2 regions of the Rahnella sp. R3(2024) genome follow, and region 1 is predicted to be linked to the other one. Evidence: predicted binding sites of a transcription regulator. Region 1 holds the regulator's gene; the other holds the start of a gene.
The links. The regulator CRP, encoded in region 1, controls carbon source genes, mostly activating them, when cyclic AMP is high. The targets are predictions, from matches to a motif close to ATGTGANNNNNNTCACAT.
Positions count from the first base shown of each region.

Region 2: the regulator CRP is predicted to act here: its motif matches at 1,582-1,599, upstream of rbsD (D-ribose pyranase).

Region 1 is NZ_JBHGBU010000001.1:1,790,792-1,795,006, reverse strand. It holds gene ABSH60_RS08195 (YccS/YhfK family putative transporter) at 1-1,670, opposite strand, end outside; gene crp (cAMP-activated global transcriptional regulator CRP) at 1,732-2,364, opposite strand; gene ABSH60_RS08185 (OsmC family protein) at 2,727-3,134, shown strand; gene ABSH60_RS08180 (LysR substrate-binding domain-containing protein) at 3,136-4,047, opposite strand.
Region 2 is NZ_JBHGBU010000001.1:2,134,277-2,138,491, forward strand. It holds gene kup (low affinity potassium transporter Kup) at 1-1,465, shown strand, start outside; gene rbsD (D-ribose pyranase) at 1,680-2,099, shown strand; gene rbsA (ribose ABC transporter ATP-binding protein RbsA) at 2,107-3,612, shown strand; gene rbsC (ribose ABC transporter permease) at 3,619-4,215, shown strand, end outside.

The DNA.
Region 1 (4,215 bases):
TTGTTGTGGGCCTGATTGACCTGCATTCGGGCGTACGCCAGTTTGACGGTATCCGGATTATCCTGCAGTAACAACCGGATCGCTTCCTGATCGGCTTCCAGCGCCTGATGGGCATTTTGTCGCAGCAATCCGCTCTGCCACTGAGGCCACAGCCAGATCGTACCGCCGAAGGCGAGGGCGCAGCCGATCAGAGTATCGATAAGCCGGGGCACCAGAAAATGCACGCCATTCATCGCCAGAAGCTGGAGCGTATACACCGCCGTCACCGTCATACCCACCATCGCCAGCCCGTAGTTTTTCCGCAACACCGTGTACGATATCAGCGTAATCAGCAGCATACACAGCAGCGTGACGCCCTCGGGCAGCTCCAGTTTCAGCAGGGCAGCGGCGATCAGCAATCCCGCCAGCGTGCCGAGCGCACGGTGCTGAATGCGCACGCGGGTGGCGTTATAACCGTTCTGACTGACCAGCATGATGGTCAGCAAAATCCAGTAAGGTTTCGGCAGATTGAAGAACAACCCGAGGCTGCTGCCTAACGCCAGAATAATGCCGAGACGTGCGGCATTGCGCAGGGCAATGGATTTAAAGGACAAATAGCTTTTCAGTGCGGGCCAGAAAGGCAGGCGTGGCTGAGTATTCATCAGATCGCGCCGGTACAATGGCCTCTGGGTACGCAGCAGGCGTGCGATGCGGCTGAAATGGTAATAACAGAACTGGCCGACCGGATTATCCGGATTGCGTGCGGCAATTTTCTCCAGCGCCGCCAGTTCGTTCGCCATGGTAAAACGCCCGGAAAGACGGTGGTAAAGAATGTCGTCAGCAATCACCCGCAGACGGGCTGAAATCACCTGAGCATTACGGCGGATCACCGCTTCCGCATGGCTCTCTTCCACCAGCTTTTGCACTTCTTCCGGCTGATGCAGGCTGACGGTAATGTGCTCCTGCAAATCCAGCGCCACCTGAAAACGCTGAAACAGCCGCTTGTAGTGATGATGATGTCCGTGCTGCGGCAGCATGTGCAGCTGCTGATAAAGCAGGGCGATAAGATCGATGACCTGTTGCTGGCGCTTGAGCAGCGGCGGCAATGCGGTTTCAGGGTCGGTATGCTGTGTCAGCAGGCTGTATTTAGCTTCGAAATAATCCGCCAGTTGCAAATACAGCTGACTGAGGGTTTCGCGCATCGGTTGTTCTTTTGATATGCGAAACCACGCCCAGTTAAACAGGCCGTACCAGGCGGTGCCTGCGGCAAACAGCGCGGGTGCCTGCCACATCGGCCTGACGCCCACCATGCTCAGGGTAAAGATGGTCGCCACCAAGGCACCGGGCAACAGACGCGCATGGAGCGGGCTGATTTCGCCGGTGACGCCCAGTAATAATGCCAGCGACAGCATGATCAGCGGCAGCGGGAGGTGCCACCCGGTCAGCATCACTTGCAGCAGAATGCTGCCCAGCGCAAACAGAGCACCACCAATAATGAGACGTTTGAAAAAGCGTTTGTGGGGAGTATCAAGACCGGCGACGTTACAGCAGGCAGGGCAGAGGGAAAACAACAGGCCCATTTGCAGATTCCCAAACAGCCAGCAGAGGCCGACCGGCAGACATAACACCAGCGTCTGACGCAGTGCATAGTTCACTTCGGGATGATAAAACAGCCTTCGCCATAGCGTCATGGATGAAGCTTAGCCCATAAAAAAGGCGCGACAGTAAGCTGTCGCGCCTTTTTTTGAGGGATTAACGTGTGCCGTAAACGACAATCGTTTTACCGTGTGCGGAGATCAGGCTCTGATCTTCCAGCATCTTGAGAATACGGCCGACGGTTTCACGGGAGCAACCGACGATCTGACCGATTTCCTGGCGGGTAATTTTAATCTGCATCCCGTCCGGGTGGGTCATGGCATCTGGCTGTTTGGCCAGATTCAATAAGGTCTGAGCGATACGGCCCGTTACGTCGAGGAAAGCAAGGTTACCGACTTTCTCTGACGTCATTTGCAGACGGTTTGCCATCTGCGCGGAGAGGCGCATCAAAATGTCCGGGTTAACCTGAATCAGCTGGCGGAATTTTTTATAAGAAATTTCAGCCACTTCGCAGGCAGTTTTAGCACGTACCCAGGCACTGCGTTCCTGACCTTCTTCGAAGAGTCCCAGCTCGCCGATGAAGTCACCTTGGTTAAGGTAGGAAAGTATCATCTCTTTGCCTTCTTCATCTTTAATCAGGACGGCAACCGACCCTTTCACGATGTAGTACAGCGTTTCGGCTTTTTCACCCTGGTGAATCAGCGTACTTTTAGAAGGATACTTATGTATATGACAGTGAGACAGGAACCATTCAAGTGTCGGGTCTGTTTGTGGCTTGCCGAGAACCATTTGCTATTATCCTCTGTTATTATCGCTGCCCAAAATCACAGGGCTCAGAGTTCCCTGTACGGCGTCTGAATATTAATGCGCCCTATCAGCATGTAACTCACCAGAAATGCTGCAAGCGGATGTCGGAGTGAAACAGCCTGTTAATTGCTGTTATCACCTTGGGTTCTGTTCTTAAACCGCGAAAACCGTCACCGCAATTTACTGGAAAGTATGTTTCGGCTTTGTTTGTAACACAGGTTTGCAATGCTGTCTTGTGTTGTCTCGCTTCAGCATGATGGCGATCGGGTTACGTTGCCAGTTTTTAGGTGAAAGGGTACTCTGGGGTGAAAATTTGATGAATAAGAACGCCAGGAGATAAGCAAATGCACGCACGCGTAAAATGGGTGGAAGGTCTGACGTTTTTAGGTGAATCCGCGTCGGGTCATCAGGTTTTAATGGACGGGAATGCCGGTGATAAAGCACCGAGCCCGATGGAAATGTTGCTGATGTCAGCGGGCGGCTGTAGCGCGATCGACGTGGTGTCGATATTGCAAAAAGGCCGCAGCGATGTCCGTGACTGTGAAGTGAAACTGACGTCAGAACGTCGCGAAGAAGCACCGCGTTTGTTCACACACATCAATCTGCACTTCATCGTCACCGGTAAGGACCTGACTGATAAGGTTGTGGAGCGCGCCGTCAGCCTGTCAGCTGAGAAATATTGTTCCGTTTCTCTGATGCTGGGCAAAGCCGCCTCGATCACCCACAGTTTTGAAGTGGTTAACGTCGAATAAGTCACGACCAGTCATACGTCTGGCACTGATGACGCAGTAAATCCAAAAATCGCCGCGCGGCAAACGTCAGCGGCGATTTTTGCGAATAAAGTACGCAGTATTCCGCCTGTGGCAGGGTGTCGATATTGAGCAGACACAGCTTATCCTGCAATCCAAAAGGCGCCCGCATCGCCCGCGCAACAATGGTCAGGTAATCTGACTGCAACACCATATTTAGCCCGCACACTACCGAATCCGTTCGCACCGGCGTTTCTGCGAACGGCGGATGCAATCCGCCCATCGAAAGCTGCAATTGCGGGTAATACCCCATGTCCGTTTCCGGCAGTACCCAGCGCGCCTCATGCAGTTCCTCAAGCGAGGTGGCGTGTGCCAGCGGATGACCGCGCCGCGCGATGATGCCAAACGGTGCGTTAAACAGCGGTTCGCGCACCAGATCCTCCAGCGGAAAGCCCGGCCCGACGGTGCCGACGGCAAAATCCAGCCGGCCTTCGCGCAGCGCCGGTAACAGCACCGAAAGCTGACCTTCTTTGATCAGCAATTTCGACTGCGGAAACTGGGTTTTGAACCCCTCATTCAGTGCCGGAAAAACCGTCAGCGCCAGCAGTGAAGAAAAACCTATCGCCACCGACCCCTGCGAATACTGATTAATTTGCTGAATTTCTTCTGCTGCGCGTTCCAGTTCTTCAAGGATGAACTGCATCCGCTGGGCAAATGCGCGTCCAGTTTCGGTCAGCGCCATGCCCTGATTGCCGCGCACAATCAGCTGCGTATCGAGGGTGTGTTCCAGTTCCCGCAACGTTCTGCTGACCGCCGGTTGTGACTGATTCATCGCCCGCGCCGCACCGCGAATACTGCCGCTGCGGATAACCTGCTGGAAAACCTTCAGTTGCTGTAATTTCGGCAAATAGCGCATCCCGATCCCTATCAGTAAAAAGCATCACCCGCCCAAAAATTGCATCTTATGGCCGCACTGTAAAGCTGATAGCGTCAGGGTTGTTAAAATAATGCGTTGTTATTCAGTTGATTACGTGACGTATGTCGCATTTTATCTTTCGCCCGACAGTGAGAACTTCTGACGTGG
Region 2 (4,215 bases), 340 kb from region 1:
GGCACCGTCCCTTGATCCTTATATCGTTCCTCTTTCTATTACTGTCCTGACGTTGCTTTTCATTATTCAGAAACACGGTACCGGTATCGTGGGGAAACTTTTTGCCCCGGTAATGCTGGTGTGGTTCCTGACGCTGGCGGTTCTTGGCGTGAACAGCATCATGCAGAACCCGGAAGTGCTGCGTGCCATGAACCCGATGTGGGCAGTTAACTTCTTTATTGAGCATAAATCCTTCTCCTTCCTGGCACTCGGCGCGGTGGTTCTGTCGATTACCGGTGTGGAAGCGCTGTATGCCGATATGGGCCATTTCGGGAAATTCCCGATCCGTCTGGCCTGGTTCACCGTGGTATTGCCGTCTCTGGTTCTGAACTATTTCGGTCAGGGCGCGCTGCTGCTTAAAAATCCGGAAGCGATCAAAAACCCCTTCTTCCTGCTGGCTCCTGACTGGGCGTTGATTCCGTTACTGGTTTTAGCCACGTTAGCGACCATCATCGCTTCTCAGGCGGTGATTTCCGGTGTGTTCTCCCTGACGCGTCAGGCTGTGCGACTGGGCTACTTACCGCCAATGCGCATCATCCACACCTCGGAAATGGAAGCGGGTCAGATTTACATCCCGGCCATAAACTGGTTGCTGTATTTCGCGGTGGTTATCGTTATCGCCAGCTTCGAGCATTCAAGCAATCTGGCGGCGGCGTACGGTATCGCCGTGACCGGCACCATGGTGCTGACCAGCATTCTCTCCTGCACGGTGGCGCTGAAAAACTGGCACTGGAAACCGTTCCTGGTGGGAATTTTGCTGATCGGTCTGCTGTTTATGGATATTCCACTGTTCGCCGCGAATGCCACCAAACTGTTCTCCGGTGGCTGGTTGCCGCTGACGCTCGGTTTGTGCATGTTTATCGTGATGACCACCTGGAAAAGCGAGCGCTTCCGTCTTATGCGCCGTATGAACGAACACGGGAATTCTCTCGAGGCAATGATCGCTTCTCTGGAGAAATCGCCGCCGGTTCGTGTTCCGGGCACCGCGGTCTACATGTCCCGTGCCATCAACGTCATTCCTTTTGCCTTACTGCACAACCTCAAGCACAACAAAGTGCTGCATGAGCGGGTGGTCTTGCTGACGCTGCGAACGGAAGATGCGCCTTATGTGCATAACGTCCGGCGCGTCACCATTGAGCAACTGTCGCCAACGTTCTGGCGGGTGGTGGCGAGTTACGGATTTAAAGAAACGCCGAATGTGGAAGAGATCTTCCATCGCTGCGGTCTGGAAGGGTTGCCGTGCCGGATGATGGAAACGTCGTTCTTTATGTCGCATGAATCGCTGATCCTGACCAAGCGTCCGTGGTATCTCTACTTCCGCGGTAAGCTGTTTATGGCCCTGAGCCGAAACGCCCTGCGCGCGCCAGATCAGTTTGAGATCCCGCCGAACCGCGTTATCGAACTGGGTACTCAGGTGGAAATCTGACGTTCAGTTGAGTCTCTGACAGGGTACCTTCGGGTACCCTGTTTTGTTTGCGCGTAATCCTTTCTGAAACGACTAACTCAAATTGCCCTCTGATTTCTGAATCATTCAGCGAAACGTTTCGACGCTGATCACAATTCCATCACATCTTCGTTGCCTTGTGCGGACATTTTCATAAACTCATCCGTGAGCGAAACGTTTCGCTGTAGGAGTCAAAATGAAGAAGTCACCGCTGTTAAATGCCGAAATCTCAACTGTTATTGCCCGGTTAGGTCATACCGATCAGCTGGTTATTGGCGATGCCGGACTTCCGGTGCCAGCAGCTTGCCAGCGCATCGATCTGGCGCTAACCCAGGGAGTTCCCACCTTTTTACAAGTCTTAGAGGTAGTGACACACGAGATGCAGGTTGAGCGGGCTATCCTCGCAGAGGAAATCCTCACGAAAAATCCTCAACTCCATGAAGCGTTACTCGCCCGTTTGACACAACTCGAACAACACCAGGGAAACACCATTGCTTTGGATTACGTCAGTCATGAGGCATTCAAAGCGCAAACCGAAAAAAGTCGGGCTGTCATCCGCAGCGGGGAATGTTCGCCGTACGCGAATGTGATCCTGTGTGCCGGCGTAACCTTCTGAGGCCTTTATGCAACCTTTGCTGCAACTGACAGGGATTGATAAAGCCTTTCCCGGCGTAAAAGCACTTTCCGGCGCGGCGCTCAGCGTTTATCCGGGACGTGTCATGGCGCTGGTGGGTGAAAACGGCGCGGGTAAATCCACGATGATGAAAGTGCTGACCGGCATCTATCAAAAAGATGCCGGTTCAGTGCATTTCCTCGGAAAGGAAACGGTGTTTAACGGTCCGAAAGCGTCGCAGGAAGCCGGGATCGGCATTATCCATCAGGAATTAAACCTAATCCCTCAACTGACCATTGCCGAGAATATCTTCCTTGGCCGCGAGTTTGTGAACGGTTTTGGCCGCATCAACTGGAAAAAGATGTATGCCGAGGCCGATAAACTGCTGGCGCGCCTGAATCTGCGTTACAAAAGCAACCGGCTGGTGGGGGATTTATCCATCGGCGACCAGCAAATGGTCGAGATTGCCAAGGTGCTGAGCTTTGAATCCAAAGTCATCATTATGGATGAACCGACGGATGCCCTGACCGATACCGAAACCGCCTCTCTGTTCAGCGTCATTCGTGAGCTGAAAGCGGCTGGCTGCGGCGTGGTGTATATCTCCCACCGTATGAAAGAAATCTTTGAAATCTGCGACGACGTCACCGTTTTCCGCGACGGGCAGTTCATCGCTGAGCGTCCGGTCAGTTCGCTGGAGGAAGACACGCTGATTGAAATGATGGTTGGCCGTCGCCTCGAAGAACAATATCCCCGCATTAATCATGAACGCGGTGCGCTGCGTTTGCAGGTGCGTAATGTCAGCGGGCCGGGCGTGGATAACGTCAGCTTTGATCTGCACAGCGGCGAAATCCTCGGCGTTTCCGGGTTGATGGGTGCGGGTCGTACCGAACTGATGAAAATCCTGTATGGCGCGTTGCCGCGCAAAAGTGGCAACGTTTCACTGGATGGCCGCGAAGTGGTGACTCACTCACCGCAGGACGGGCTGGCGAACGGCATCGTTTACATTTCTGAAGACCGCAAACGTGATGGTTTAGTGCTTGGGATGTCAGTGAAAGAGAACATGTCGCTGACAGCGCTGCGTTATTTCAGCCACGGCGGCGGACGTCTCAAACATGCTGATGAACAACAGGCTGTCGGAGATTTCATTCGTCTCTTCAATATTAAAACACCATCGATGATGCAGCCTATTGGCCTGCTCTCCGGTGGTAATCAGCAAAAAGTGGCGATTGCCCGCGGATTAATGACGCGGCCAAAAGTCCTGATCCTCGACGAACCGACGCGCGGCGTTGACGTCGGTGCAAAAAAAGAAATTTACCAGCTTATTAACCAGTTCAAGCGCGAAGGGCTAAGCATCATTTTGGTTTCCTCAGAAATGCCTGAAGTCATTGGCATGAGTGACCGGGTTCTGGTGATGCACGAAGGTCATTTAAGCGGTGAATTCCCGATAGCACAGGCTACGCAAGAAGTGTTGATGGCAGCCGCTGTCGGCAAGCAATACCGCGTGACGCAGGAGTAATCAGATATGAGTTCTCAGACATTATCAGCCAAAAAGCGCTGGATCAGTAAAGAGTGGTTGTTGGAGCAGAAGTCTCTGATTGCGCTGCTGGTGTTGATTGCCGTTGTCTCTTCAATGAGCCCGAATTTCTTCACAGTGAATAACCTGTTTAACATTCTTCAGCAAACCTCCGTTAACGCCATTATGGCCGTGGGCATGACGCTGGTGATCCTGACATCGGGCATTGATTTATCCGTCGGCTCTTTGCTGGCGCTGACCGGTGCGGTTGCCGCCTCGATTGTCGGGCTGGAAGTGAATGCCTTTGTAGCCGTCGGCGCCGCGCTGGCGCTGGGGGCGGCGGTGGGCGGCGTCACCGGTATGATTGTCGCCAAAGGTAAAGTGCAGGCATTCATCGCCACGCTGGTCATGATGCTGCTGTTGCGCGGTATCACGATGGTGTACACCAACGGCAGCCCGATCAGCACCGGTTTTAATGATGTGGCAGATGTCTTTGGCTGGTTTGGTATCGGTCGCCCGCTGGGTATTCCGACACCGGTCTGGCTGATGGCCGTGGTGTTTATTGCAGCCTGGTACATGCTGCATCACACCCGGTTAGGGCGCTAT